4 regions of the Bradyrhizobium sp. 191 genome follow, and region 2 is predicted to be linked to each of the others. Evidence: predicted binding sites of a transcription regulator. Region 2 holds the regulator's gene; each other region holds the start of a gene.
The links. The regulator LexA, encoded in region 2, represses DNA repair genes until DNA is damaged. The targets are predictions, from matches to a motif close to TGTTCNNNNTGTGTTCNG.
Positions count from the first base shown of each region.

Region 1 (7,144 bases), 120 kb from region 2:
CGTCGATGGTGAGCGCAGGGTTGTCGATCAGAGCGACGCAGGCATCGATGACCTCGCCGAGATTGTGCGGCGGGATGTTGGTCGCCATGCCGACCGCGATGCCGCCCGCGCCATTGACGAGCAGGTTCGGGAACTTGGCCGGCAGGACCGACGGCTCGGTCTCGTTGTTGTCGTAGTTCGGCTGGAAGTCGACGGTGTCCTTGTCGATGTCGGCCAGCAGGGCCAGCGCCGCCTTCGTCAGGCGCGCCTCGGTGTAACGATAGGCAGCCGCGGGATCACCGTCGACCGAGCCGAAATTGCCCTGGCCGTCGATCAGCGGCACGCGCATCGAGAAGTCCTGCGCCATGCGGACCATGGCGTCGTAGATCGACTGGTCGCCGTGCGGATGATACTTACCGATGACGTCGCCGACCACGCGGGCGGACTTGACGTACTTCTTGTCGGGCGTGTGCCCCTGCTCGTTCATCGAGAACAGGATGCGGCGGTGCACCGGCTTCAAGCCGTCCCGGGCATCGGGCAGCGCGCGCGCCACGATCACGCTCATGGCGTAGTCGAGGTACGACTTCTTCATCTCCTCGAAGATGGAGACGGGGCGAATGTCCGAGGGTTGCGCCGGCTGGTCGCCGGGCTTGTCGTCGTCGTCAGCCAAGGGGGAATCCGGTGAGATTTTATCTGGGAATCATATAGCGCATCGCCCCCCTGATAACCACCCTTGCAAGGCCAAGGGAAGCGCTTTTTCCCTTCGTTTTTTCATGGACTTACCGGGTGCCTCGGAGATTGTTCCCGCGCCCGGTTTCAGCCCTGCTGCAGCCGCGCCAGGCGCCCGATTTGCCATCGCGCTATGGCCCGAAAACCACCGCATGCATGATCCGCCCGGGCAGGAAGGTGAACAGGCCGGCGATGACCAGGGCGCCGAAGAAGACCGAGATCATCGTGATCTTGTGGCGGCGAACCCGGTGGCTTCGCGCGGCCAAAACGCCCCACGCCAGCATCACGAGTGCGAAGATCGAGAGCAGATGGATCGGACTCCACGGACCAATCAAACGGATCTGGTGGATCCAGAACGAGCTGAGCGCAACGACAAGCATCAACCCGACCCAGACCCAGCCCAGAGCCCGGTGCGGCAGCGTTCCCTTCGGCGCGGCCAATTGGAGTATCCCGAGGGCGAACGCAGCCATGGCTGCGAAAGCGTGCAGCGGAACGGCAGGAGCAGCCTCAAAGAGCGGCGCGAGGCTCATGCGGAGAGTCCCCAGAACGGCGAACCGACCATGTGAAGAGGCTTAACATAAAGTTAATATCATTCACATCGCGTGCCGTCAAAGCGCTCAGGCAGTGCATGAAGCTAGCCCGGAAACCCGAGCTCTGCCGGCCGTTTGGTAAGAAGCTCTGTCGCATCGCGCGAAGCCTGTGTACAAGGCAAACGCTTCCGCTTGGTTCGGCACGGAACGTCGCAATTCCAGTGCCGATCGAAAGCCGTGTAAGTGGCAAGCGTTCGGCACCCGGCCCAAACTACCGATCATTCTCTTGGAGCGGTCAGGTGACCAACGTCCTTTTCTCTGCAGCGCCAACCGCCTCCGGAGCCCGACCGCAGCGCAGGTCTTTTCGACATGGCCCGGAATCGAGACCGATTCGGCCGGCCTCTCGAACGGCGCAGACGTATTGTTGTCCTCCGAACAGGTCGAATGGGCCGACATCATCTTCGTCATGGAGAAGACCCACCGCAACAAGCTGAATCGGAGATTCCGGTCCAGCCTGCATGGCAAGCGGGTCATCTGCCTCGATATTCCCGACGACTATGAATTTATGGACCCCATGCTGGTCCGGTTGCTCGAAAACGGAGCCGGCCGCTTCCTGTTCCGGACCAAGCCTTAGGACTGTCAAGGCTTCGGTTTGCAAAGCCTTTGGACTGCCGAGCCCTTGGGACTGCCGAGGCTTGGGATTGCCGAGGCTTGGGATTGCCGAGGCTTGGGATTGCAAAGCCTCAGAACGGGATATCGTCGTCCATGTCGCTGTTGCGGCCGCCGCCGGCGGCGACGGGACGGCGCGGTGCGCTGCTGACGGGACCGGAGGAGCCGAAATCGCCGCCCGGCTCGTCGCCGAAGCTGCCGCCTCCCCCGCCGCCACCGCGGCCATCGAGCATCGTCAGCGTCGAATTGAAGCCCTGGAGCACGACCTCGGTCGAGTACTTCTCGACGCCGCTCTGGTCGGTCCATTTGCGGGTCTGCAGTGCGCCCTCGATGTAAACCTTCGCGCCCTTCTTCAGATACTGTTCAGCGACCTTGCAGAGCCCTTCATTGAAGATCACGACGCGGTGCCACTCGGTCTTCTCCTTGCGCTCGCCGGTCGCCTTGTCACGCCATGTCTCGGAGGTGGCGATGCTCAAATTCGCGATCGGCCGCCCGTCCTGGGTGCGGCGGATTTCAGGATCCTTGCCGAGATTTCCAACCAGAATGACCTTGTTGACGCTTCCCGCCATCGCCGCTCTCCACTCCGAATGCCACTGAATTTCAAAAGGGCGAATCCCGCTGCCCGCGTTCCTCTGCACCCCGTTGGTGCGACCCTATACGCTTGCGGACATCGATCAGCCCGCCACCCCCAAGGTTATCCCCACATATAGCATCCCGCCCGACTATGTTCCAGATTTGTTCTTCGCGCCAAAAGCACTGAACAGATATTGGTCACACGCCGATGGCGCGGAACCCGATGGAACTTTCCCGGGTTCCCGAGAAGAAGGAAAACCGCTTAACATTCATCAAGTTGCAGCTATTTCGATCAGTGCGCGAGTGTGGCATTTCGGCGACGGACTTTGCCCTTTCCTTGGGCTATCGTTGCCTTGGAATTAATTCATATGGGCGTCGCGCCTGATCAGCCCGCTTCGGGGACTTCGAGAAGCGGGCGAAACTGGGGAGACTGCAATGAATAAGATTCTTTTTGGTGCAATCAGTGCAATGGCGTTGGGGCTGGCGGCCCCCGCAAGCGCGGCCGATCTCGCCGCCCGTCCCTACACCAAGGCTCCAGCTCCGGTTGCCACCATCTACGATTGGAGCGGCTTCTACATCGGTATCAACGGCGGTGGCGGCACAAGCCGCAAGTGCTGGGACTTCGTGACCCCGGCAACCGGCGTTCTGGTCGGCGAGGGCTGCCACAATGCGACGGGCGGCACCGTCGGTGGCCAGGTCGGCTACCGCTGGCAGTCGACGAACTGGGTGTTCGGCTTCGAGGGCCAGGGCAACTGGGCCGACTTTACCGGCGACAACATCAGCGCGGTGTCCGGCCTTCGCAACCAGTCCACGATCGACTCTTTCGGTTTGATCACGGGGCAGATCGGCTATGCCTGGAACAACGTGTTGCTCTACGTAAAGGGCGGCGCCGCCGTCGTCGGTGATCGCTATCGGACCTACGATGTGGCGACCGGCCTCGAGTTCGACCGGGCCAACGAGACCCGTTGGGGCGGCACGGTGGGCGTGGGCGTCGAGTTCGGATTCGCGCCCAACTGGTCGGTCGGCTTCGAGTACGATCACATCTTCCTCGGCCACCGCACGATCGACTTCACCGGATCCGGCAATTTTGTCGCTGCTCCGCTCGGTGCTTTCACGGCCTCCAATCGCATCGGCCAGGACGTCGATATCGGTCTCATCCGGTTGAACTATCGCTGGGGCGGCCCGATGATCGCGAGGTACTGATATCCCGCTGATATTGTTTGGAGATCAAAGGCCGGCCTCGCGCCGGCCTTTCTGTTTTGGGCGCGCACTGATCGCGGGGAAACGAGTCAGTAACCATTACCTTTTGCGTCGTTGTGGCTTTTCGGAGACACAACTTGCGGCTTTGGTGGTGTAAGCACAACCCCAGTTGGGCCGTTTGAGTCCGCTGCCCTTCCGGTCACGGAAGGCAATAACAGAAACTGGGACTGGGATTTAGTTGAAGATGAAGAAGGTTTTGTTGGCTTCGGCCTGTGTATTCGCTCTTGCGGCCCCCGCTTCGGCTGCCGATCTGGCAGCCCGCCCCTACACCAAGGCGCCTGTGCCTGTGGCCTCGGTCTACAACTGGACCGGCTTCTACCTTGGTATCGTCGGCGGCGGCGCTTGGCAGTCCGACGCCGACCCGAAAATGAAGGGCGGGTTCGTCGGCGGCACCGCCGGCTACAACTGGCAGACCGGCAACGTCGTGTTCGGCCTTGAGGCCGACGCCGCCTGGGCGGACGTCAGCGCCTCCGTCGCAGGCGTCGTTCCCGGCCTTGGTCTCGTGAACGTGAGCTCAAAGACCGAGGCGATGGGCACCGTGCGCGGCCGCATCGGCTGGGCCGTCAACAACGTCCTGTTCTACGGCACCGGTGGTTACGCCTGGATCGACAACAAGATCAGCGGCACCGCGGGCGCCTTGACCATCTCGGACAGCAAGTTCCACTCCGGCTGGACCGTCGGCGCTGGCGTCGAAGCATTCTTCGCGCCGCAGTGGTCGGTCAAAGGCGAGTACCTCTATCGCAGCCTCGGCAGCGAGACCTATTTCGGTGGCATTGGCGCCCCTGGTGACTCCGGCACGCTCAACTTCCACACCGTGCAGGTCGGCGTGAACTATCACTTCGGCGCGCCGGTGGTTGCGAAGTACTGATCACGACTGACGTCGCATCGTCACGAAAGGCCGGCCTCGCGCCGGCCTTTTTGTTTGGGCGGCACGCTCCAGCGCAGTTCCGCACGCCCGCTGCTGCCAGATGCCGCCAGCGCGCCAACAATCCGTTGACGGTTCGCAAGTCGCACTGGAAATCCGCCCCCGTTCTTCCTACGTTCGCTGCCATACCCATCGGCGCCGTTCCCGGTTCCGGGCGAAGCGCGCCTTCAACATTGGCGCGATCGCGCGTCTTTGGATTCCTTAAGGACCAGCGGGATGGACGAAGTGATCAAGGCGAAGCGCCAACAACAGAACGCGGGCTCGAGCCTGCGCGCAATTACGATCCGTGGCGCGCGCGAGCACAACCTCAAGAACATCGACGTCGAGATCCCCCGCGACAAGCTGGTGGTGTTTACGGGCCTCTCCGGCTCCGGCAAATCCTCGCTCGCCTTCGACACCATCTATGCCGAGGGCCAGCGCCGCTACGTCGAATCGCTGTCGGCCTATGCCCGCCAGTTCCTGGAGATGATGCAGAAGCCTGACGTCGACCAGATCGACGGCCTGTCGCCGGCGATCTCGATCGAGCAGAAGACGACGTCGAAGAACCCGCGCTCCACGGTGGGCACGGTGACCGAGATCTACGACTATATGCGCCTGCTCTGGGCCCGCGTCGGCGTGCCCTATTCGCCGGCCACGGGCCTGCCGATCGAGAGCCAGACCGTCTCGCAGATGGTCGACCGCGTGCTGGCGCTGCCCGAAGGCACCCGCCTCTATCTGCTCGCGCCGGTCGTGCGCGGCCGCAAGGGCGAGTATCGGAAGGAGCTCGCCGAATGGCTCAAGAAGGGCTTCCAGCGCGTCAAGATCGACGGCACCTTCCATGAGCTCAGCGAGGCGCCGACGCTGGACAAGAAATTCCCGCACGACATCGACGTCGTGGTCGACCGCATCGTGGTGCGCGCCGACATCGGCCAGCGCCTCGCCGAAAGCTTCGAGACCGCGCTGAAGCTCGCCGAGGGCCTCGCCGTGGTCGAGTTCGCCGACACGCCGGCGGCCGCGCCTGCCGAAGAGAAAGAGAAAAAGAAGACCGCGAAGATCCACGACAAGAGCGGCCCCGAGCGCATCCTGTTCTCGGAAAAGTTCGCCTGCCCGGTCTCCGGCTTCACCATCCCCGAGATCGAGCCGCGCCTGTTCTCGTTCAACAATCCCTATGGCGCCTGTCCGGCCTGCGGCGGCCTCGGCGTCGAGCAGCATGTCGACGAGGACCTCGTCATCCCCGAAAAGGACCTGACGCTGCGCAAGGGCGCGATCGCGCCCTGGGCCAAGTCGTCATCGCCCTACTACGTGCAGACGCTGACCGCGCTCGGCAAGCACTACAAGTTCACGCTCGACACCAAGTGGAAGGATCTGCCGAAGAAGACGAAAGACGCGATCCTCTACGGCTCCGGCGAGGACGAGATCAAGTTCTCCTACGAGGACGGGGTCCGCTCCTACGACACCAAGAAGCCGTTCGAGGGCGTCATCACCAACATCAACCGCCGCTATCGCGAGACCGAGAGCGAGTGGGCGCGCGAGGAGCTGGCGAAATATTTCCATGACGTCCCCTGCGAGGGCTGCAAGGGCTTTCGGCTCAAGCCCGAGGCGCTCTGCGTCAAGATCGGCGGCAAGCATATCGGCGAGATCTCGGAGCTCTCGGTCAGGAAGGCCGGCGAATGGTTCGCGGGCGTGCCCGAGACGCTGAACACGCAGCAGAACGAGATCGCCGGCCGCATCCTGAAAGAGATCCGCGAGCGCCTGACCTTCCTGCTCGACGTCGGCCTCAACTATCTCACGCTGTCCCGCTCCTCCGGCACGCTGTCAGGCGGCGAGAGCCAGCGCATCCGCCTCGCCTCGCAGATCGGCTCGGGGCTCACAGGCGTGCTCTACGTGCTGGACGAGCCTTCGATCGGCCTGCACCAGCGCGACAACGCCCGCCTGCTCGACACGCTCAAGCGGCTGCGCGACCTCGGCAACACCGTGGTCGTGGTCGAGCATGACGAGGACGCCATCCGCCTCGCCGACTACGTCCTCGACATCGGACCCGGCGCCGGCATGCATGGCGGCCACATCGTCGCCGAAGGCACGCCTGCCGAGATCATGCGCAACCCGAAATCGCTGACCGGCAAGTATCTGACCGGCGAGCTCGAGGTCGAGGTGCCGGAGCGGCGCCCGCCGAACCATCGCCGCACCATCAAGGTGGTCAACGCGCGCGGCAACAACCTCAAGAACGTCACGGCGGAGATTCCGCTCGGTCTGTTCACCTGCGTCACCGGCGTCTCCGGCGGCGGCAAGTCGACGCTGCTGATCGACACGCTCTACCGCGCCATCGCCCGCAAGCTCAACAATGCCAGCGAGGGCGCCGCCCCGCACGACCGCATCGAGGGCCTCGAGCACATCGACAAGATCATCGACATCGACCAGTCGCCGATCGGCCGCACCCCGCGTTCGAATCCGGCGACCTATACCGGCGCCTTCACGCCGATCCGCGAATGGTTCGCCGGCC
Region 1 covers NZ_CP064692.1:120,035-127,178, reverse strand. Annotated here, with positions in the region: gene gyrA (DNA gyrase subunit A) at 1-649, opposite strand, end outside; gene IVB23_RS00590 (DUF2306 domain-containing protein) at 840-1,238, opposite strand; gene IVB23_RS00585 (low molecular weight protein tyrosine phosphatase family protein) at 1,525-1,872, shown strand; gene IVB23_RS00580 (single-stranded DNA-binding protein) at 1,982-2,476, opposite strand; gene IVB23_RS00575 (outer membrane beta-barrel protein) at 2,916-3,683, shown strand; gene IVB23_RS00570 (outer membrane protein) at 3,925-4,608, shown strand; gene uvrA (excinuclease ABC subunit UvrA) at 4,882-7,144, shown strand, end outside.
Region 1: the regulator LexA is predicted to act here: its motif matches at 4,769-4,786, upstream of uvrA (excinuclease ABC subunit UvrA).

Region 2 (7,144 bases):
GCGTTGCCGGTCAGAGCCAACATCGCGCGCGCGATCTCATCCTGGCTATCCGCAGGAAGCTGCCGCACGGCTTGGAGCGCCTTTTCGAGCAATTTTGTCATCAGTATAAGTTAAGCCGACCTTGCGCCGAAAGGAAGTGCGTCTTCGACTGAGCGCCGCCTTTTGCGTCAGCTCCTCCGCTCGGCTAGAACCATGCCGACCCAGTCCCGATTTGTTGCGGAGTTCGCCCGTGGCCCTCATGCCGGTTTCTGACGCGCTTGCCGCGGTGCTGGCAGATGCAGAGCCGCTGCCTGAAGAGATGGTCTCCCTCAATGAGGCCTACCATCGCGTGCTCGCGCACGATGTCGCGGCGCGGCGCACGCAGCCACCGCAGGCGATGTCGGCGATGGACGGCTATGCCGTGCGCGCGGCCGACGCGGCAACGATCGATTCCCGGCTGACGGTCGTCGGTGAGGTCGCGGCGGGTCGTCCGTTCGCGGGAAGGGTCGGCCCCGGCGAAGCCGTGCGGATCTTCACCGGCGGCGTCGTTCCCGACGGCGCCGATGCGGTCGTGATCCAGGAGGACACTGTCGCGGAAGGCAAGCTCGTCACGATCAAGGAAGCCGCGATTCCCGGTCGGCACATTCGCCCCGCCGGCGTCGACTTCCGCGAGGGAGACGTGCTGCTCCGCGAGGGAAGCCGTCTCACCGAGCGCGATCTCGCGCTGGCTGCGGGAATGAATCACGCGCATCTCGCCGTCCGCCGCCGTCCGAGGGTCGCGATCCTCGCCACCGGCGACGAGCTGGTGATGCCCGGCACTACGCCCGGACACGGCCAGATCGTCTATTCCAATGGCTATGCCCTGCACGCGCTCGCCCGCAGCGAGGGCGCCGAGACCATCGACCTCGGCGTCGCCGCCGATACGCTGGAGGCCACTTCCGCCGGCATCCGTCGCGCCCGGGAGAGCGGCGCCGACATCCTGATCACGACCGGTGGTGCCTCGGTCGGCGACCACGATCTGGTCCAGCAGGCGCTCAAGGACGAAGGCATCTCGATGGCGTTCTGGAAGATCGCGATTCGGCCCGGCAAGCCGATGATGCACGGACGGCTCGGCGCAATGCGCGTGATCGGCCTGCCCGGCAATCCCGTGTCGTCCTACGTGTGCGCCTTCCTGTTCATGGTGCCGTTGATTCGCGCCCTGTCGGGCCGTTCAGTGATCCATCATCGCCGCGAGCGCGCCGTGCTGGGCCGCGATCTCGGTGCCAATGACCAGCGCGAGGATTATCTGCGTGCGCGCCTGGAACAGCGCGACGACGGCACGCTCGTCGCTCTTCCCGTCAGCCATCAGGACTCCTCTCTGCTTGCGAATCTCGCTGCGGCAGAGGTACTTCTCGTGCGCGCACCGTTCGCGCCGAGGGCCGAGGCCGGCACGCCTTGCGAGGTGCTGCGCCTGCCCGCCTGAGCTGCATGGCCACACGCATCGCGCGAGCTTTGCTCTGTTCACCGTAAATTAAGCAGTTGCGGAACACATATCGAACATATAGTGTCCGTTCATGATTTGTTTCGAGGATGTAGCGGCTTATCGCTGACTTCCTCGTCTCGGACTTGAACGACATCAACCGGGGGACTTTGGTCGAGATGTTGACGCGCAAACAATACGAGCTTCTGCGATTCATCAGCGAACGTCTGAAGGAAAGCGGCGTGCCGCCGTCCTTCGACGAGATGAAGGATGCGCTCGACCTGCGCTCGAAGTCGGGCATCCATCGCCTGATCACTGCGCTCGAGGAGCGCGGCTTCATCCGCCGCCTGCCCAACCGCGCCCGCGCCATCGAGGTGATCAAGCTGCCCGAGCTGCAGGCCGCCGCCGGCAGTCGCCGCGGCTTCACGCCGAGCGTCATCGAGGGCAATCTCGGCAAGGTGCGCGCGACCTCCAGCCCGCCTGTGGACGAGGGCGAGCGTCCCGTCGCCGTGCCCGTGATGGGCCGCATCGCGGCCGGCACGCCGATCGAGGCGTTGCAGACGCGCAGCCACACCATCAGCGTGCCGCCCGACATGCTCGGCTCGGGCGAGCACTACGCGCTCGAAGTGCGCGGCGATTCGATGGTCGAGGCCGGCATCCTTGATGGCGACATGGCGCTGATCCAGCGCAACGAGAGCGCCGATACCGGCGACATCGTGGTGGCGCTGATCGACGACGAGGAGGCCACGCTCAAGCGCTTCCGCCGCCGCGGGGCCTCGATCGCGCTCGAGCCCGCCAACGCCGCCTACGAGGTCCGCATTCTTCCGCCGAACCGCGTGAAGATTCAGGGCAAGCTGATCGGGCTTTACCGCAAGTACTGAGCGGTCGTTCGATATCGATTGGAGCGGATGGCTGTCCGCTCCGGCTGGATGGTTTTTCCGGTTCTGCTCAGATTGTCCGGCCCCCTCTTTCGGCGCCACAACCTCGATACGACGCATCATCGCTTCGCGGCCTGAGAGTGCGAGGACACGTGATGCGCCAGACTTATCATGGACGATGTTGCGGCGCCGATCGCAGCATCGGCGATGTAAGCCGTCGCCATACAATCGCACCGCCATTCGGCAAAAGCGAGCGGCAATACCCAGGCTGGTCGGCGCCCACGAGGCGCTGACACGCGCCTTCCGAATACACAGGCGTCGGTTTTGTTCCTATCGAATCCGGGAAAGATAATGTGATCGCGGCATGCGGCGCCCAGCCGCAGATTTGCCTACAACGAAGCAGAACGTTGCGTGCTTCCACCCTGATAGAGGCCTGCGCCTCCAAAAGAGGTGCGGGTTGCTATCTTCGCATGAGGAGCACCCAATGTGTGACTACAGCCTGCATGCTGTCGCGACACGCCCCGCCGAAGTCGGCGAGACGATCGTCACGACAACTTTCCGTGGCACCTCGACGCGCGGCTTCGCCTCCGAAGCCGATCTCTCCGTCGCGGTCTGCTTGCTGCCGGGAACGGAGCTCGCTTTCGCCGACAACGTCCGTTACGACAATCGCTGGATCTGGACGCGCACCGTGAACTCCCGCGTCGGCAAGTTCGGCAAGATCGACCCGCACATTCCCGATCGCCATCATGACGCGATCGAATTCCCCGACGGCAAATACGTGCTGGTGACACAGCTCGTCGAAGGCCAGCGCGCGACCGTGCTGCAACTGCCGGTGACCCAACCGGTTGGCGAACGCGAGCACAAGCCGCAGACCGTCGCCGACACGCGGTCCACGATCACGCGCCTGCCGATCGGCTGACGTCGTCGCCCCCGGCCGATGGTCGTGGGCCAGGAATGAAATGCCATCGCCGGCCGAGGCCGGCGAGATGGTATGGTTTGCGTCCTGCGAGATCCCGTCCGACCGACCTCCCCCGCATCGCTCCTCAATCGTCCGCCTGCAAGTCCATCTCCGATGGCGTTGCGTCCCGGTTGCGGGGCACGGCCGTCTTCGGCGCAAGGCTGCCGTCGAAATCCCCCTCGCCGGCGCCGGCCGGCAGCCAGGGGCGGCTTGTGCCTCTCGCCCTCACCGCCCGAACCGAGAAGCCGTCACCACTCTGCGTCAGAGCCAGCGCGCCCTGACTGGCGAGCCGCGGCCTGTCGACCACCATCGCCGCGCAATCGGGCGGCGTGGGCCGCGCGGTCACCACCAGCGCGGCGCGGCTGCAATCATCAGCCAGAGCGTCGATGCGCAACGCCAACGCGACAAGCCGTCCGTCCGCGAGCGGCGTCACGCAGCCGGACTCGTCACACGACACACCGTCGGCCAACGAGGCGCTGCCGGCATCGCGCGGATCGGCATCGGCGGCCAACCACTCCCTCAGCAGGAAGCCATCCTTGCTGGCGCGGATCACATGCAGCCGCCCGTCCCGGCCCCGCACGGCGACGCTCGCGCCATCCCCGGCAATCAAGATGTCGGGCTGCCGCACCGACATCGCCCAGAGGATCGCGGCAAGCAGCACCACGGCACCGGACCAGCGCAGGGGCGTGCGCAGCAGCCCCATCACGATGATCCCGAGGCTCGCCGCGATCAGCGGCGCGATCCCGAACGCGGGAATGCGACCGACTGCACCGGGCAGTGCCGCCACCCAGCGCGAGACCGCAACCATCCATTCGATGCCGATCCCCATCAGCCACCAGAACGCGCCGTCGAGCCCAAAAGGCGCGGCGAGCAGCCCCAGCAGCCCCGCCGGCATCACCAGCGCCGAGACCACCGGCATCGCGCCGAGATTGGCGAGCACGCCGTATGGCGTCACGCGGTGGAAGTGGAAGGCGGCATAGGGCGTGGTCGCAAGCCCGGCGATCAACGAGGCCAGGAACAGCATCGCGATCTCGCGGCCGCCCCACAGCGCGATCCGCGCCGTTGCGGAATGATCGGGCGATGCCAGCAGGTTCGGCATGCCGATCTGCACCAGCGCCACCAGCCCGAGCGTTGCCGCAAAGGACATCTGGAAACTCGGATGAACCAGCGCCTCCGGCGCGACGGCGAGCACGATCAGCGCGGCCACCGCCAGCGTCCGGAACGTAATGGCGCGGCGATCGACCATCACGGCGATCAAAACCACCGCCGTCATGAAGAACGATCTCTGCGTCGCGACCTCGGCGCCGGACAGCAGGAGGTAGAACGCAGCCGCAACAAGCGCCGCGGCTGCCGACCATTTCTTGATGGCGAAGCCGGCCGCCAGCCCCGGAATCAGCGCCAGCAGGGCGCGAACCGCGAAGAAGACGACGCCGGCGACGACCGCCATGTGATAGCCGGAGATCGACAGCACATGGCCGAGCCCCGAGACGAACATCGCGTCGTTGACGGGCGCGGTGATCGCATCGCGCCGCCCCGTCAGCAGCGCGGTCGCAATGGCGCGATTGTCGCCTTCGAGCGTCGCACGGATGCGGGCATCGATCGCATCGCGCAGGCCCTGCATGAAAGCCGCGTAGCGCAGCCGCAAGCCGACGGCATCCGGCGGCGGCGCGGCCGTGATGGCGCCCATCACGAAGCCGGAGGCGCCGATGCCCTGGAAGAACATGTCGCGCGAGAAATCGTAGCTGCCGGGGCGCACGGGCGAGATCGGCGGCAGCAGCCGCGCCTTCAATTGCACGAAGCTGCCGACCTCGGGCGCAGTGCCCTTGCGCACCGACAGGCGCACGCGCTCGAGCTTGACGTCGCTGCGCTGCGCCTCCATCGCGCTGACGCGCAGCACGAAGCGATCGGTGCGCTCGCGGATATCGCGCGCCTCCACGAAGCCCGACAGCGACACCGAATAGAGCGGCTTGGCCAGCACGGTGTGGGCGATGCGCGCCGTCTTCCAGGTCGCGACGGCAAAACCCGCCGCGACCGCCGCGAGCATGATCGCCAGGGCAAACAGCCGGCTCCGTCGCAGCAGGACCGCGCCAAGCGCGAGCATGACCGCGGTCACGGCAACGACCCACAGCACCGGCTCATGATCGGCGGCGAAATACAGCGCGATGCCGCCACCGAAGGCGACCGGCACCCAGGGCAACAGCCGGCCTGGGCCGGCCTCGGCGCGGGCCCATTCGCGTAGCGTTCCGACGATTGCCGGCCAGATGCCAAGGCCCGCCGGCGCAAAGCCGCCGGCCGGTGCGGCGCGGCCGACCGGCCACGTCCCCGCAACTCCCTGGGAGCGCACTGGCCGGCCCGCCTCCGCCATTCCCCTGCACCTTACGATACGCGACGGGTGCGGAGGCTACCGGAACGCGCGACCGGGCGAATAGCGGTACAGATCGGGAACAGGCGGCGTAGCGCGCTACTTTTCCTCTTCCATCGTCACCGCGACCGAGGCGTTGGCCGACAGCCGGACCTTGTTGCCTTCGACGTCGGCAACGAGGCCCTTGTCGATGAAATGATGGTGCCCCTTGTGGCTGCCCTCGCCGCTGTCCTTCTTGGTCAGCTTGATGCGGTTGCCCTCGACGCGATCGACGGTGCCGATGTGGACGCCGTCGGCGCCGATGACTTCCATATGCTCTGCGATGTTCTGCATGGCGGGATCCTTGGTTGGAGCCACCTCAACGCGCGGAGAGAGCTTCGGTTCGTATCCTTCCGTCATTCCGGGGCGCGCCACTTGGCGCGAGCCCGGAATCCATATTCACGCTGGTGGTTATGGATTCCGGGCTCGCGACTTTGTCGCGCCCCGGAATGACGAAACCGGTTGGTTAAGCGCGATCGCTAAATCAGCGGTGCCTGCGACGAGGCGTGATGATTGACGATCTTCCACTCGCCGTCCTCGCGGATGAGGACCCAGCTCATCTTGACGACGAGATCGTCCCGCTCGCCGGCAAGATCGAACGCGATGGTCGCGGCCATGTTGATCAGATCGGGGCCGGCCTGCGCCGCCTGCACCTCGGAAAAGGCCGCGCTCGGCTTGCGCCACCGCGGCAGCCCGTTGAAATAGTCAACGACGCCGTCCCTGCCCCGATAGAGTTTGGGGTTGGAGCCGAAGAAGAACGCATCCTTCGCATAGAGCGACGACAGCGCCACAGCGTCGAGCTTGGCAAAGCCGGCGCACCATTTCGCGATGACGGCGGAAACGATGGCGTCGGCTTCGCTGCTCATGGGCGCATCAACCTTTCGCGACTTCCTTCGCGAACGTGTCGCGCAGGCCTATGGTGCGCGAGAACACCGGCTTGCCGGGGGTCGAGTCCTTGTCGCGCACGAAGTAGCCCTGGCGCTCGAACTGCATCGGCGCGGTCGAATTGCTCTCCGCAACGGAAGCCTCGACCCGCGCATCGGCGAGGATCTCCAGCGAATTCGGATTGAGGTCGGCCGCGAAGTTCGAAGCATCCGGGCTCGGATTTGCGAATAGCTGGTTGTAGATGCGGATCTCCGCCGGCTTCGAGGCAGCCGCCGGAAGCCAATGCATGGTCGCCTTGACCTTGCGGCCGTCGGGCGCGTTGCCGCCCTTGGTCGCGGGATCGTAGATGCAGCGCAGCTCCACCACCTCGCCCTTATCGTTCTTGATCACGCCGGTGCACTTGACGAAATAGGCATAGCGCAGCCGCACCTCGTTGCCGGGGGACAGGCGGAAGAACTTCTTCGGCGGGTTCTCCATGAAGTCGTCCTGCTCGATGTAGAGCTCGCGGCCGAACGTGATCTTGCGCGTGCCGGCGCTGGCGTCGTCGGGATGGTTGATCGCCTCGAGCTCCTCGGTCTGCCCTT
Region 2 covers NZ_CP064692.1:1,967-9,110, reverse strand. Annotated here, with positions in the region: gene IVB23_RS00045 (hypothetical protein) at 1-101, opposite strand, end outside; gene glp (gephyrin-like molybdotransferase Glp) at 230-1,441, shown strand; gene lexA (transcriptional repressor LexA) at 1,618-2,319, shown strand; gene IVB23_RS00030 (hypothetical protein) at 2,801-3,235, shown strand; gene IVB23_RS00025 (ComEC/Rec2 family competence protein) at 3,360-5,639, opposite strand; gene IVB23_RS00020 (DUF2171 domain-containing protein) at 5,736-5,969, opposite strand; gene IVB23_RS00015 (SgcJ/EcaC family oxidoreductase) at 6,155-6,541, opposite strand; gene IVB23_RS00010 (glutamine--tRNA ligase/YqeY domain fusion protein) at 6,549-7,144, opposite strand, start outside.

Region 3 (7,144 bases), 2.3 Mb from region 2:
ACAGTTCCGACGAGGACTTGATCGGCAAGACAGCCCTGCTCGTCGACGACGACGCCCGCAACATATTCGCCCTGTCGAGCGTGCTGGAACGGCGCGGCATGAAAGTGCTGACGGCGACGACCGGCAGCGAGGCTGTGACACTGGTCGAATCCAATCCGGAGATCGCGATCGTGCTGATGGACATCATGATGCCGCAGATGGATGGCTATCAGACCATCGGCGTGATCCGCGAGAACCCGGCCTTCGCCCGTCTTCCGATCATCGCCCTGACCGCCAAGGCGATGAAGGGCGATCGGGAGAAATGCCTCGAAGCCGGCGCGTCCGACTATCTCGCCAAGCCGGTCAACACCGACCAATTGCTGCTTGCGATCCGCATGTGGCTGCACCGCTGAGTTGGGCCCGCGTATGGACCAGGAAAAGGTCAACATCCTGCTCGTCGACGACCAGCCGGCCAAGCTGCTCGCCTATGAGGTGATCCTGAAGGATCTCGGCGAGAACCTCGTGATCGCCTCCTCGGGACGCGAGGCGCTGGAGGTGCTGCTCAAGACCGAGATCGCGGTGATCCTGGTCGACGTCTGTATGCCCGAACTCGACGGCTTCGAGCTCGCCGCGATGATCCGCGAGCATCCGCGTTTCCAGAAGACCGCCATGATCTTCATCTCGGCCATCCAGGTCAGCGACATCGACCGGTTGCGCGGCTACGAGATGGGCGCGGTCGACTACGTGCCGGTGCCGGTCGTGCCGGAAGTGCTGCGCGCCAAGATCAGGGTATTTGCCGAGCTCTACCGCAAGACGCGCGAGCTCGAACGGCTGAACCACGAGCTCGAGGACCGGGTCCGCGCACGCACTGCGGAACTGGAGAGCTCCACCGCGAAGCTGCGCGAGAGCGAGCAGCGGCGCAGCATGGCGATCGCTGCCGGCAAGATGGGATCCTGGGACTGGGACTGGATCAGCGGCGATTGGATGTGGGACGAGGGGCAATACCGAATCTTCGGCGTCGGCCCCGAGAGCTTCGAAGTCAATCCGGCCAACGTCCAGGCGCTGCTGCATCCCGATGACGTCGATCAGTTGCGCAAGGCGATCGCCGAGTTCAACAAGGGCACGCGCGCCTATGAAACTGAGTTCCGCATCGTGCGGCCCGACGGCGAGGTGCGCTGGTGCGTCGGCACGGCGGCGGCGACGGTCGACGAGAGCGGGCGCGTGGTGCGCGTCAGCGGCGTCACCGTCGATATCACCGAGCGCAAGCGTGCCGAGGAGCGGCAGAATCTCCTGGCGCGGGAAGTCGATCATCGCGCCAAGAACGCGCTGGCACTGGCGCAATCGATCGTGCGTCTCACCCGGGCGGACGAGGTCAAGGACTATGTCAACGCCGTCGAGGGACGTATCAATGCACTGGCGCGCGTGCACACCATCCTGTCGCTGTCGAGCTGGGAGGGCGCCGAGCTCTCCAGGCTGATCGACGAGGAGCTTGCGCCCTATTCGCTCGGCGACCAGATCAGATTGGCCGGTCCCGAAGTTCAGTTGCTGCCGGCGACGGCCCAGACGCTGGCGCTCGCGCTGCACGAGCTCTTCACCAACTCGGCCAAGTATGGCGCGCTCTCGACTCGATCGGGGCGGCTCGCGATCGATTGGCGGGTCGAGGACGAGCTGCTCACGCTGAGCTGGGAGGAATCCGGCGGTCCGCTGGTCATGACACCGAAATCTCGCGGCTTTGGAACGCGAAGCCTGCTTGCGAGCGTCGAGTCCCAGCTTGGCGGACAGGCGCAGTTCGATTGGCGCGCTGAAGGCCTGTTGTGCCGCCTGGAGGTGCCGCTGAAGCGCCGGACGGCCACCGCCGGACCCGGCAAGTTCGACACCGGCGGCTCCGCAGAGTTGCAGCGCGCGTCCGGCTAACCGGAGGCTGCGCTCGTCATGCGCTGAGCCACCCGCGGTTCGCGCGGGACTCGCCCTTCCAGCCAGGCTTCCGTTCGGGCGAGATCGCGCAGGGCCCTGGCGTAGCGACGCGCCGCGCTTCGCTCTGCTCCGCGCGGCAGCCTGCGGGCCTTGCGCAGGATGTCTGCAGCCGCGTTGCGATAGGCCAGCGAGCGGTAAAGAAAGACTACCTTACCCATATCCATGTTCCCGTTTTGATGGCGCTCATCCTTGCAAGCCCGGCATGAACGTCGGATGAAGCGGGCGATGACAATTATTTCAATCGAATGGAACCAGACAACCGCGCGGGTGTTTGCATGCCAATTCGGGATGCACTCCCATGCGCACCAAGAAGTCGTCTGACCTGATCTCTGCCAGCGGACTTATAAAGCTGATGACGCATGCAATGATGGGCGCGGCCCTCGGCCTCACCTTCAGCCTTACGCTCGTCCTGTCCAATCCAGCCGTGGCCAACCTGCTCAATAACGGCGGAAGCCAGGCCATTCTGGTCTTCACTCTCACCTTGGTGACGACGTTCGCGATCGGTACGACGCTCACCGGCGTCGTGTTCATCATTGAGGAGGACAAGCAAACTTGAAGCGCGCGTGACCCGCGGGAGGTGCTTTGTCGGGAACTCCTGCGGCGAAGAACGGTTGGCTGCCTGCGTCAAATTAACTCAGGGAGTTTCCCGCATGAAGACGACCAAGCTCGCTCTCGCCGTAATGTTGGCAACCGGCCTTGCCGCCGCGCCGTTCGCCGTGCAGGCCAAGTCACACAAGGCCAAGCATGGATCCTCGATGTCATCGTCACAGACCACCGGCGCCAACACCAAGTCTTCCAAGGGCGCTGATCCTTCCGGCCAAGGCGGCTCCGGCCCCGGCTCCGATCAGGGCGGCACCATGACGAACAAAGGCGGCATGACCAACACCAAATAGGCCACTCCCTGGAATCCATCGAGGGCCCCGCCCGTTGCGGGGCCCTTTCTCTTGGGGCTCGTGCGCAGTTTCAAATCCGGTACGCGTCCGGGTCCCTTCTCCACCGCGCGCTCCCCGATTTCAGCGGGGCCCGCTCGCGCGCGCAGGATTGCCCGTCTTCGCGGGACGAAGGCGGACCCGGTCGCGGACGTCAGGCAGAACGTCGCTGCCGCCAGCTGCCTTCCATTCGCCGATCAGGAGGTTGATTCTCCGGCGCAGATCCATCTGCGCCAGGGCCCTTTCCGTGCAATCGCAGCCGCGCTCGACGAGATCGCGCACCGACGCCTCGACGTCGGCCATTTCGAGCCTCAAGACTCTGATTTTACGTCGAATTTCATTAATTCTGTTGTCCATGGCTTGTTAGAACAAAATAAGAACGTATAGTCAAGTCACGATTTCAGAACGGAGAACGCGGATGCAGGTTCAAGGTAAATACGACGCCAGGGTTTTTCTCGGCGAGCAGATGACGCGGGCACAGGGTCTCAGGCTGAAGCGGCTGAGCGAAGAGGCCTATCAACCCGCCCAATTTGCACGGGACCTGTCCTTCGGTGAGGCCGCACGGCGCATCCAGGCGCTGGAGGCGGAGATCGAGCTGGCGAACTCCTTCTAGCCGCGGCGCGCGCCTGCACGTTGTGTGTGCGCTGCCGGAACCATGGCTGAGCCGAATGGTTCTCCTCGCCAAGGGAGAGCATGCATGGCACGCAAGGCAAAGAAACGTCGCTACTCACGCAGCTCCGGCAGCGATGTCGAAAGCGAGATGCGGCGCTACAAAAAGGGTACCGCGAAGAGCGGGCGCGGAGGACGCGGCGGCCGCGTGAAGAGCCGCAAGCAGGCAATCGCGATCGGACTGTCGAAGGCACGCAAGAAGGGCAAGAAGGTCCCGAAGAAGGCATCGAAGCGGAACAGCGCCAAGAAGACGTCGAGAAAATCGTCTAAGTCAAGCAAGTCGTCAAAGAAGTCGTCGAAGCGCAAATCCAGCAAGCGCTGACGCTGACCCGTCTCAGGTCATGCTGCCCGGCATGAAGCAGCGGATCGAAATCCCGAACGCCGTCTTCACCGGCCACACCATGGTGCGGCCGGCCCGGTTCGGCTCGGTGATGACGGCTTCGTCCGGCACATCTATCCACTGCCCGTCCAGACGCACGCGGTAACGCCCGTTGTGCGACTCCCAGTCGGGATCGGCGACGGCAAATCCATCCGCATCCGAGCAGCACGGGCCGAGCTGGCTGCGCAGACTGTCGAACCATGGCTTCAGGGGTGAGTTCGCGTAGCGGCCGTCATCTCGCCCGAGCGCGTTTCCGCCCCAGAGCACCAATGACGCTGCGAGCAGTGCACTCCTCCGCGAGAGCTTCAATCGAACCATGTCGGCACCGATCAAAATGCGAACCGCCAGCAAGTTCCACAAAGCGGCGGCAGGCTCGAAGTTCCACGCCTGCAATCCACCTTTGCGGCCTCCTTGCCGCAGATGTTGGAACTGTGATGAACGAACACGGCTTTTTCGGACGAACTGCGTCACCATTCCTGTGGTTAACGAGAATGTTATCAATAGCCCAACGGGAATTTCGAGGCTGAACAGGAAAGGCGGCCCGAGGGCCGCCTTTGGGTCGCTCGATGCGCGCGACTCTACGCGAGCGGAACTGCGACGAATCTCGTCGCCTCCGCGCTTCTGACCTGCAACAGCACGCTGCGCTTGCCCGACGATTTGGCCTGCGCCAGCTCCGAACGGACGTCGCCGACATTGGCGACCGCCTTGCCACCGACATTGAGGATGACGTCGCCGGTCTGAATGCCGCGTTGTGCCGCCGGCCCTTGCGGATCGACCTCGGTGACGACGACACCCTTCTGGCCCGCGCCCTGGACGTCACCTGCCGGCGCCAAGCTGAGGCCGAGGCGCGGCGTGCCGGCATTCGGCTGCCCTTTGCCCTCGTCGGCATTGCCATTTCCTTTGGCTTGCCGTTCGTTCGGCAGCTCGCCGAGCGCGAGGGTCACCGTTTTGCTGTCGCCCTTGCGGAAGACATCGAGCTTCACGGACGTGCCCGGCGCCAAGGTGGCGATGGTGCGCGCGAGGTCGCGGGAGTCCTTGATCGTGGTGCCGTTGACGGCGGTGATGACGTCCCCCGCCTCGATGCCGGCCTTCGCCGCCGGGCTGCCATCCTGCGGATTGTCGACGATCGCCCCGCGCGCCTCCTTGAGGCCAAGGCTGTCGGCAATATCCGATGTCACGGGCTGCACCTGCACGCCGAGCCAGCCTCGGGTGACCACGCCCTTGTCCTTCAATTGCGCGACGACGAGCTTGGCGGTCGAGGCGGGAATATCGAAGCCGATGCCGACCGAGCCGCCCGAGGGCGAGAAGATCGCAGTGTTCACGCCGATCACGTTGCCGTTCATGTCGAAGGCCGGCCCGCCGGAATTGCCCTTGTTGATGGGCGCATCGATCTGGATGAAGTCGTCATAGGGACCATTGCCGATATCACGGCCGCTGGCCGAGACGATGCCCGCGGTCACAGTGCCGCCAAGACCGAAGGGATTGCCGACGGCGACCACCCAATCGCCGATGCGCGGCTTCTGGTCGGAGAATTTGACGAACGGAAAGTCCTTCTTGCCATCGACCTTGATCAGCGCGAGATCGGTCTTCGGATCGGTGCCGACGACTTTCGCAGTGTAGGTCGTGCCGTCATCCATCGTCACCTGCACGGATTCGGCGTGGTCGACGACGTGGTTGTTGGTCACGGCATAGCCGTCGGCGGAAATGAAGAATCCGGAGCCTTCGCCCGTGATCACCTGATGGCGCTGGCGCGGCATGCCGTTCATGCCGCCCGGGAAGCGGAAGCCGAACTGTCGCGAGAATTGGTCGAACGGCGTATTCTCGTCCGAATCCATCCGGTTCTGCTGCAGCATCGCGGTCTTGTCGCTGTCCTGGTCGATCTTCACCCGCACCGAGATCACCGCGGGTTTGACCTTGCTGACCAGATCGCCGAAGCCCGGCGGCGTCACGGCGGCTTCCGCAGCGTGAGCCGGCGCAATGAAGGAGTTCGTACCGAACGGCGCGGAGCCTGGCGCCATTGACAGGGCGGCCACGCCCAGCGCGGCCACGGTGCCGAGCAGCGCGAGCCGGCGCGGCCTCAAGATCTTGCGGGACGTGGTGGTGTCGGAATTGACGCGATCGTTCATGTCGAAATATCCATGTTGAGCTGGTGTCGCCTTGCCCTCAACATGGTCGCTTCCACCTTACGGCGTCCCGTCCATCCGATTAAATCTCGGCAAAGAACGGGGAGAGCGGGCGCAGCAGGCAGATCGCCGCCGCCCATTTGATGCAGCTCAACACGGGCGCTTCGCGCAGTGAAAAACTGCACCTATGAGGTCCACCGGAGGCGCGCCATGTACAAAGACATTCTCGTCCACATTCCCACCGAACGTCCCATGCGGTCCGCGATCGAGGGTTCGATCTCGCTCGCGGCGCACCTCAACGCTCATCTCGACGCGGTCGCGGTCGGCTATGTCGCAACCAGTGCAGCTTACGTGATGGAGGGCGGCGCGGCGGTGGCGGCCGTGTTCGAACTGGAGCGCGAGCGGGCCGTGGAGCGGGCCGAGGCCGCGCTCGCGGTGTTCAGGAGCGAAGCGGCGAACGCCGGCATCTCCTACGCCTGCCACGCGCTCGGCGCGATCCCGGCGGATGCAGCCGTCTCGCTCGGCGAGATGGCGCGACTGCACGACCTCAGCATCGTACTCCAGCCGGATCCGGCTCAGGGCGCGTTCGACAACGACGTGCCGAGCGAGATCCTGTTTCAGGCGGGCGGCCCGGTGCTGTTCCTGCCCTACACCTTCCGTGGAGCCTTCAAGGCGAGCCGGATCGGCATCTGCTGGGACGGCAGCCGCCTCGCTGCCCGCGCCGTGCGTGACGCAGCGACATTCCTGGCGCGCGCCGCAGAGATCGTGATCATCACCATCAACGAGGCCGACGCCGTCTCCGGCGAAGCTTCAGCGAGCAGTCTGGCAAAACATCTCGGCCGGCGCGGACTGCCGACCCGCACGGTCAGCCTGTCGGCGACGCGCGCCGACATTCAGCCGACCATCCTGTCGCTGGCGGCCGACGAGAGCCTCGATCTCCTGGTGATGGGTGGCTATGGCCATTCGCGGTTGCAGGAGCGCATTCTCGGCGGCGTCACCCGTGCCATGCTGGAAGCTATGACAGTGCCGACGCTGATGTCGCATTGAGCCGAGCCGGCTTGGCGCCATTACGCCGCGACGGGAGCCTCCCA
Region 3 covers NZ_CP064692.1:2,346,766-2,353,909, forward strand. Annotated here, with positions in the region: gene IVB23_RS10820 (HAMP domain-containing protein) at 1-392, shown strand, start outside; gene IVB23_RS10825 (HWE histidine kinase domain-containing protein) at 406-1,893, shown strand; gene IVB23_RS10830 (hypothetical protein) at 1,890-2,111, opposite strand; gene IVB23_RS10835 (hypothetical protein) at 2,252-2,509, shown strand; gene IVB23_RS10840 (hypothetical protein) at 2,604-2,846, shown strand; gene IVB23_RS10845 (hypothetical protein) at 2,967-3,185, opposite strand; gene IVB23_RS10850 (DUF3072 domain-containing protein) at 3,301-3,495, shown strand; gene IVB23_RS10855 (DUF6496 domain-containing protein) at 3,580-3,873, shown strand; gene IVB23_RS10860 (hypothetical protein) at 3,886-4,248, opposite strand; gene IVB23_RS10865 (Do family serine endopeptidase) at 4,509-6,056, opposite strand; gene IVB23_RS10870 (universal stress protein) at 6,264-7,100, shown strand; gene IVB23_RS10875 (hypothetical protein) at 7,121-7,144, opposite strand, start outside.
Region 3: the regulator LexA is predicted to act here: its motif matches at 3,247-3,264, upstream of IVB23_RS10850 (DUF3072 domain-containing protein).

Region 4 (7,144 bases), 3.5 Mb from region 2:
GCCCTGACTGGAGAGAGCCCGTACATGTCCCAGGCACAGCTTGCAGTATTGGACACCGCATCCAACAGGTCGCTCGCCGAGCGGCTGATCGATCAGCTCGCCGACCGCATCGGCGGCCTCGGCGTGGAACTCGCCGACATCGCCGGCAACGTCCAGGAGGTCGCAAACCGCGTCGCGAACCAGTCGGAACGGTTCCACCACCTGCAGGAGACGGCCGAGACGATGGTGTCGGCCAACCACGACATCGCCAACGCATCGCAGGCCGTGCAAACGACGACGTCCGCGGCAGTCGGCGAGATCGCGCAATCGCGCAGCGCCGTCGACACCGCGGTCAGCCATATCTCCGAACTCGTCGCGGCCGTGGAGCGGATCGAGGCGCGCCTGTCCGCCGTCGGCTCGGCGCTGGCGCAGGTGGCGAAGGTCTCCGGCTCGATCGAGGCGATCGCGAAGCAGACCAATCTGCTCGCCCTCAACGCCACCATCGAGGCGGCGCGCGCCGGCAATGCCGGCCGCGGCTTCGCGGTGGTCGCGAGCGAGGTCAAGAACCTCGCGGAAGCCACCCGCCAGGCCACGCATGAGATCTCCGACACCGTGCGTGATCTCGACGGCCAGATCGAAGGTCTGATCGGCGAGAGCAGCGACGCTTCGCAGCGCGCCAAGACCGCCGGCGAAGGCGCGCAAGCGATCTCCGGCATCATCTCACGCGTCCAGCAGGGCTTCGCCTCCGTGGAGGCGGAGATCGGCAGCGTCACGCGCGCGGCGACCTCCAACCTCGGACATTGCGACATCGTCATCAGCGAGCTCAACGAGCTCGCCAAGGGCGTCGACCTGTCCTCGCGCGACCTCAAGAACGCCGACGAGCGGGTGGCGAAATTGCTCGACGCTTCCGAAGGCCTGATCGCGCTGATCGCCGACAGCGGCGTGGAGACGTCGGACGCGCCGCTGATCCGCGTCGTCGTCGACACCGCGAAGCGGATTTCGGCGGAGTTCGAAGCTGCGATCGACCGCGGCGAGATCACGCTCGACCAGCTCATGGACGAGAACTACCGCGAGATATCAGGCACCGATCCGAAGCAGTACCTCACCGACTACGTCGCGTTCACCGACCGCGTGCTGCCCGCGATCCAGGACCCGATCCAGAAATCCGATCCCCGCATCGTGTTCTGCGTCGCCTGGGCGAGGGGCGGCTATCTGCCGACCCACAATCCGAACTACCGGCTGCCGCAAGGCAAGGACCCGGTCTGGAACAACGCCAATTGCCGCAACCGCCGCCTGTTCACCGACCGCACGGTGAAGAAGGTCGCAGCCAACACGAAGCCGTTCCTGCTGCAGACCTACCGCCGCGACATGGGCGGCGGGCAGTTCGTGCTGATGAAGGACCTGTCCTCGCCGATCATGATCCGCGGCAGGCATTGGGGCGCCTTCCGGATGGGCTTTCGTCAGGGCTGACGGGCGCTCCTGCGGCCCTTGAATCAAAAACCTGAAAAACAACCCCATGCACAGTAGCCGGGGTGTGCGAAATCAATGGCTTGCGCCGGCATGCCATGGCGCGCTTTGACTCGTCGGGCCAAACAGAGGTAGAATGCTATTATTCCGAAATCCTCCCCTTCCCTTCTCCCCTTGTGGGCTAAGGCGTGCACAGAATTTTCTTGCCTTAAGTGAATCGAGTCTGATTCTTTGTAATGCGGTTAAGAAGGATAACCGCATTGAAGGCAGGAATGGATTGGTCGGTCGGCCGTTTTGGAGACGTTCGACTGGCCAAAAGGGGGCGCTGTTGTTGCGGCGCGCCGTCGAACGCGTGACGATGAATCTGCGAGCAGCGGCCGATGGCCGCGCCGAATGGGTCGGCTTCAGCCGGTGGCTGAACAATCCGAGCGTAACGGTGGACGAGATCGTCGGGCATGGCGCAGAGGTGCTGTCGAAGCAGTGTGCAGGCCTGCATGTGCTTGCGATCCAGGACACGACGGAACTGAACTACGCGAGGCATGCGGGCCGGGTCCGCGGCCTTGGCCCTTCCGGGAACGGGATTGACCCAGGCCTGTTTGTGCATCCGGTGTTGGCCGTTGACGCCGGGAGCGGAGCCTTGCTCGGGCTCGCTGGGATGCAGATTTGGACGCGCCAGGGGCCTGCGTCGCCCGATTACCAGAGCCAGCCAATCGAAGAGAAGGAGTCCTATCGTTGGATAAAGAGCGCGGCCGACGCCAAGAGTGCGCTTGCTGCTGCGGCGATGGTCACGGTGGTTGGCGACCGTGAGAGCGACATTTACGAGGAATTTGACCGGATTCCTGACGCACGGACCCATTTGCTTACACGTGCCTGTCGCGATCGCGCCCTGGTGGGCGGCGGAAAGCTGTTTGATATTGCCGAAAGTTGGCCGGTCCAGCATAGCTTCGACTTGGAGGTTCGGGCACAGCCCGGCCGTGCGGCACGAACGGCCAAGATCGCACTGCGCTTTGGCGGGGTGACCATCAAGCGCCCGGCCAACTGCAGCGACCGGAAAGCTGCGCGTCAATTGACGTTGCGCTTGGTTGAAGTGAAGGAACTGGATCCCGTTATCGGGGAGTCGATCCACTGGCGCCTTCTCACCACTCATACGGTGACGACCGTGAAGCAGGCGCTGCAGATCGTTGATTGGTACCGTCAGCGCTGGCACATCGAGCAGTTGTTCCGCACCAGTAAAAGCCAAGGCCTCGACATCGAGAGCAGCCAAGTCGAGGCGGCTGAGGCATTGTTCAAGCTCGCTGCCATCGCGATGACGGCAGCTACCAAGATCATGCAGCTCGTCCTCGCCCGTGATGGCACGGTCGACCGCCCCGCCACCGACGTGGTGCCTCCGGACCAACTGCCGATCCTCGAAATCTTGCAGGTCCAGCTCGAAGGCAGGACTGACAAGCAAAAGAACCCTCACTCCAAGCACTCTGTCGCATGGCTCGCATGGATCATCGCTCGCCTCGGAGGATGGACCGGCTACGCCTCGGAGCGGCCACCAGGTCCCATCACTATGCGCAGAGGATGGCACCGCTTCAAGCAAATGTCAGCCGGTTGGAGGCTCCGAGATATGTGCACGCCTTAGCCTTGTGGGAGAAGGTGGCGCGAAGCGCCGGATGAGGGGTATCTCTCCGCGCGTGCAAGTCTCATTTGAATTCGCGGAGAGAAACCCCTCACCCGTCTCGCCGCTAACGCGGCGAGCCACCCTCTCCCACAAGGCCCACAAGGGGAGAGGGAAATAGCACACCTACTTCGGCAGCAGCGCCTTCAGCTTGTCCATGTCGCGCACGTTCATCTTGAAGCCGCCGGGCATCACGATGTCGCCGGGCTTCTGGTCCGGCTTGCAGGCGCCCAGCCACTTGGCTTGCAGCGTCATGGTGCTATCGCGGCCGGCCGCGCCGGCGACGCCGCCTTGCGCGTGCGAGGTGGTCTTCACCGTGTAGGCCGAGTTGAAATCGCCCGTGATCTCGGCATGCGACGTCGTGCTGACGCCGGCGACGCTACATTCGGAATCGCTGACATAGCCGGTCGCGGTCTTCTTGATCTCCTGCTTGGCGCAGATCTGCTTGGCCATCGGCGAGACGTTGTTGCTCATCTCCTTGTCGACGGTCTCGTCGGTGCAATGCTGCATGGTCATTTCGGGGACCGGCGAGCCGGTCGAGACCAGCTTCATTTCCCAAAGACCGGCCTTGCGCACCGGCAGGTCGTCGGCGCTGGCGCTGCCTGCCGACAACGCGAGGCAAAGCGTCGGGCCGAGCAAAGCGAGTTTGCGCGTCATGTGGGAGGCTCCCGGCCGAGAAAGTGCGGCGTTACGACAGCGCCTCAGTAGAGCGTGCGGATCGGGCGATCGGCGGCACCATAGGGCACCCAGCGGCAGGCGAACGAGATGTAGCCGCCGTCATAGCCCTGCACCGCGAGGAATTTGGCGACCTTGCCGTAGCGTGCGCAGTGATCGACCGCGACCTGACGCGCGTCGACCTGGGTCGCCATCGAATAGGCGATGATCCCGCCGGTGTCGTTGCCCTTGAACGGCGGCACCGGAAGGATGTCGGCCCGCGCCGACTGGCTCGCCATCATACCCAGGGCAAGAAGGCCAGCGGCCGCAATGATTCGCATTCCCGTCACTCCAATTGGCTGGCGCCAGTCTACGGTGCCGGGATGGAAGTGAAAAGAACAGAAGCCCGGTTGGCCGCGACGTTCCGGTCAACTCCTCGCCAAGTGTTGCCGCGCTGCACTTGACCTGCCCCGGCCTTCGCGGCACCGTCTGAACTTCGCAAGACCTAAGCTGTCTGGATTGACCATGCGCGCCCCCTCCCCGAAATCGCTTCGCTTTGCTGCTCTGCTCGGCCTCATGTTCGGGGCGCTGTCGCTCGGCGAGGCCAGGGCCGCCAATCCGCTCGAGCTGAATTTCTGGCTGAGCGGACCGCGCTACGACGGCGCCGTCGTCGATTGCGACAAGGCCCTGCCGACGATCGCCACCCAGTTCTGGGAAAAAGAGAGCTCGTTCTGGAATTCCTCGTTGAAGATCACCAGCTTCTCCGCCGTTCGCGAGGTCGCGTTCCGACCCTGGCAGTCCGACAACATTCCGCGCCGCTTTTGCACCGGCGAGGCCCTGCTCAATGACGGCAAGGTGCGCAAGGTGCACTTCTCGATCATGGAGGATGGCGGCTTTGCCGGCTACGGCGACGGTGTCGAATGGTGCGTGGTCGGACTCGATCGCAACTGGGCCTACAATCCGGCCTGCCGCTCCGCCAAGCCCTGATCCGAAGAGCGTCTGATTCGGGCTGATCAACCGGTGGACGACAACCGGCTCGAATTTTGTTCTTGAAATGTTCTCTTTGCCTGCTAGACTGCGCGCACAGTCTAGTTGAGGGGCGTTGCCATGTTTCATCCCAGATTGCGTTCGTTGTCCCGTCTGATGATCTCGCTGACCCTCGCCGCCGGGCTGGCAACGCTCGCCGGCGGCGCGAAAGCCCAGGACAAGCGGCAGAACGCACCGGGCGAGTTCGATTTCTACGTGCTCGCGCTGTCGTGGTCGCCCTCGTTCTGCGAAGAGGCGGCCGAGCGCGGCGGCCGCTCCCAGATCCAGTGCGGCGGACGGCCCTACGCTTTCGTCGTGCATGGGCTGTGGCCGCAATATGAGAACGGCTTCCCGGAATATTGCCAGCGCCCGGCGCCGCGGCTGAACCGCAACATCGTGTCCTCGATGCTCGATTTGATGCCGGCGCCGGGCCTGATCTTCAACGAATGGGACAAGCATGGCACCTGCTCCGGGCTCGAGGGCCGCAGCTATTTCGAGACGATCCGGAAAGCGCGCGCCGCGATCAAGATCCCGGCCGACTATCTCGATCTGTCGCAGGCCAAGACCGTGGCGCCGGCGGAGGTCGAGGAGGCCTTCATCAAGGCCAATCCGGGCCTCAGCAATGCCAGCATCTCGGTCACCTGCAACCGGACACGGCTGTCCGAGGTCCGCATCTGCCTCAGCAAGGACCTGCAGTTCCGCGCCTGCGACGAGATCGAGCGCCGCGCCTGCCGCCGCGACCAGGTGACGATGCCGCCGATCAGGGGCGGGTAGGATTGGTTCGCCGTCATTCCGGGGCGCGCGGAGCGTGAACCCGGAATCCATCTCTCGGCGTTACCGGTAGCAAAAATGGATTCCGGGTTCGGTGCTGGCGCACCGCCCCGGAATGACGGCCGTTACTTTCGGCGCGCGATGTCGTAACTGTCCGCCATGAACTACCGACACGCCTTCCACGCCGGCAGCTTCGCCGACGTCATCAAGCACATCGTGCTGGCGCGCATCCTCACTTACTTGCAGGACAAGCCGGCAGCGTTCCGCGTCATCGACACCCATGCCGGCGCCGGCCTCTACGATCTTGACAGCGACGAGGCGCGCCGGGGCGGCGAATGGCTGACCGGCATTGCGCGGCTGCTGCAGGCGCGCCTGTCGAACGAGACCGCGGCGCTGACCAAGCCCTATCTCGACATCGTCCGCGCCTTCAATCCGAAGGGCGAGCTCAAGGCCTATCCGGGCTCGCCGCTGATCGCGCGCGGCCTGCTCAGGCCGCAGGACCGGCTCGTCGCATGCGAACTCGAGCCGAAAGCGCGGAAAGCGCTGATCGACGTGCTGCGCCGCGACGAGCAGGCCCGCGTGGTCGATCTCGACGGCTGGATGGCACTGCCGGCCTTCGTGCCGCCGAAGGAGCGCCGCGGCCTCGTGCTGATCGACCCGCCCTTTGAGGCCAAGGACGAGTTCGAGCGGCTCGGCGAAGCCTTCTCGGCGGCTTTCGCGAAATGGCCAACCGGCATCTATGTCATTTGGTACCCGGCCAAGAACCGCCGCGCCACCGACACGCTGGCCCAGACGGTCGCGCGGCTCGCAGCTGCAGCAAAGCCCCCCGGGAAATGCCTGCGCCTCGAATTCAGCGTCGCGCCGCAGGCCGACAGCGCCGCCCTCACCTCCACCGGGCTCTTGATCGTCAATCCGCCCTATACGCTGCACGGCGAGCTCAAGACCATCCTGCCCGAACTGGAAATGCCGCTCGGCCAGGGCGGAGCTGCCAGATTCCGATTGGAGGTGCCCAAGCCTTAAAGCCAAGCCGTAACACTCCGGCATTCTTGGGAAAAATATGCAGGACCGGTAGTCAATCTGCAACGAACCGTATTATGCTGTTTCCGTGACTGGCTTTACGTTCCGCTTCCGCGAATGGTTGCGGCGGAGTGAAGGCCTAAGAAAGATCCGGCCGGACCGATGAGGTCCGTCCAAGGATGGCCAGCTCCCGGGCTCCGTAAGGCCCGGTCATGTCGTGACGTGAGTCTGCGTCGCGGCGGAGGAGCAATGAGGGGGAGTTTCCCGATGGCCATGACGGGAACGGTCAAGTTCTTCAACGGCGAGCGCGGCTACGGCTTCATCAAGCCTGACGACGGCGGTCGCGATGTCTTCGTTCACATTACCGCTGTGGAGCGGGCGGGACTGAAGGACCTTGCCGAAGGACAGCGTATCACTTTCGAAGTCGAACCGGACAAGAAGGGGAAAGGCCCGAAGGCGGTCAATTTGGTGATCCTCGCTTAGCGAGCCTGACGCAAAAAAATCCCGACCGCGAGCGGCCGGGAGGCTGGTCCGGTATTTTCTTCTTGAGACGTCAGAAGTGATAGT
Region 4 covers NZ_CP064692.1:3,496,255-3,503,398, forward strand. Annotated here, with positions in the region: gene IVB23_RS16175 (methyl-accepting chemotaxis protein) at 25-1,449, shown strand; gene IVB23_RS16180 (IS4 family transposase) at 1,775-3,073, shown strand; gene IVB23_RS16185 (DUF3617 family protein) at 3,236-3,766, opposite strand; gene IVB23_RS16190 (hypothetical protein) at 3,811-4,104, opposite strand; gene IVB23_RS16195 (hypothetical protein) at 4,289-4,750, shown strand; gene IVB23_RS16200 (ribonuclease T2) at 4,871-5,563, shown strand; gene rlmJ (23S rRNA (adenine(2030)-N(6))-methyltransferase RlmJ) at 5,720-6,580, shown strand; gene IVB23_RS16210 (cold-shock protein) at 6,845-7,060, shown strand; gene IVB23_RS16215 (outer membrane protein) at 7,131-7,144, opposite strand, start outside.
Region 4: the regulator LexA is predicted to act here: its motif matches at 4,808-4,825, upstream of IVB23_RS16200 (ribonuclease T2).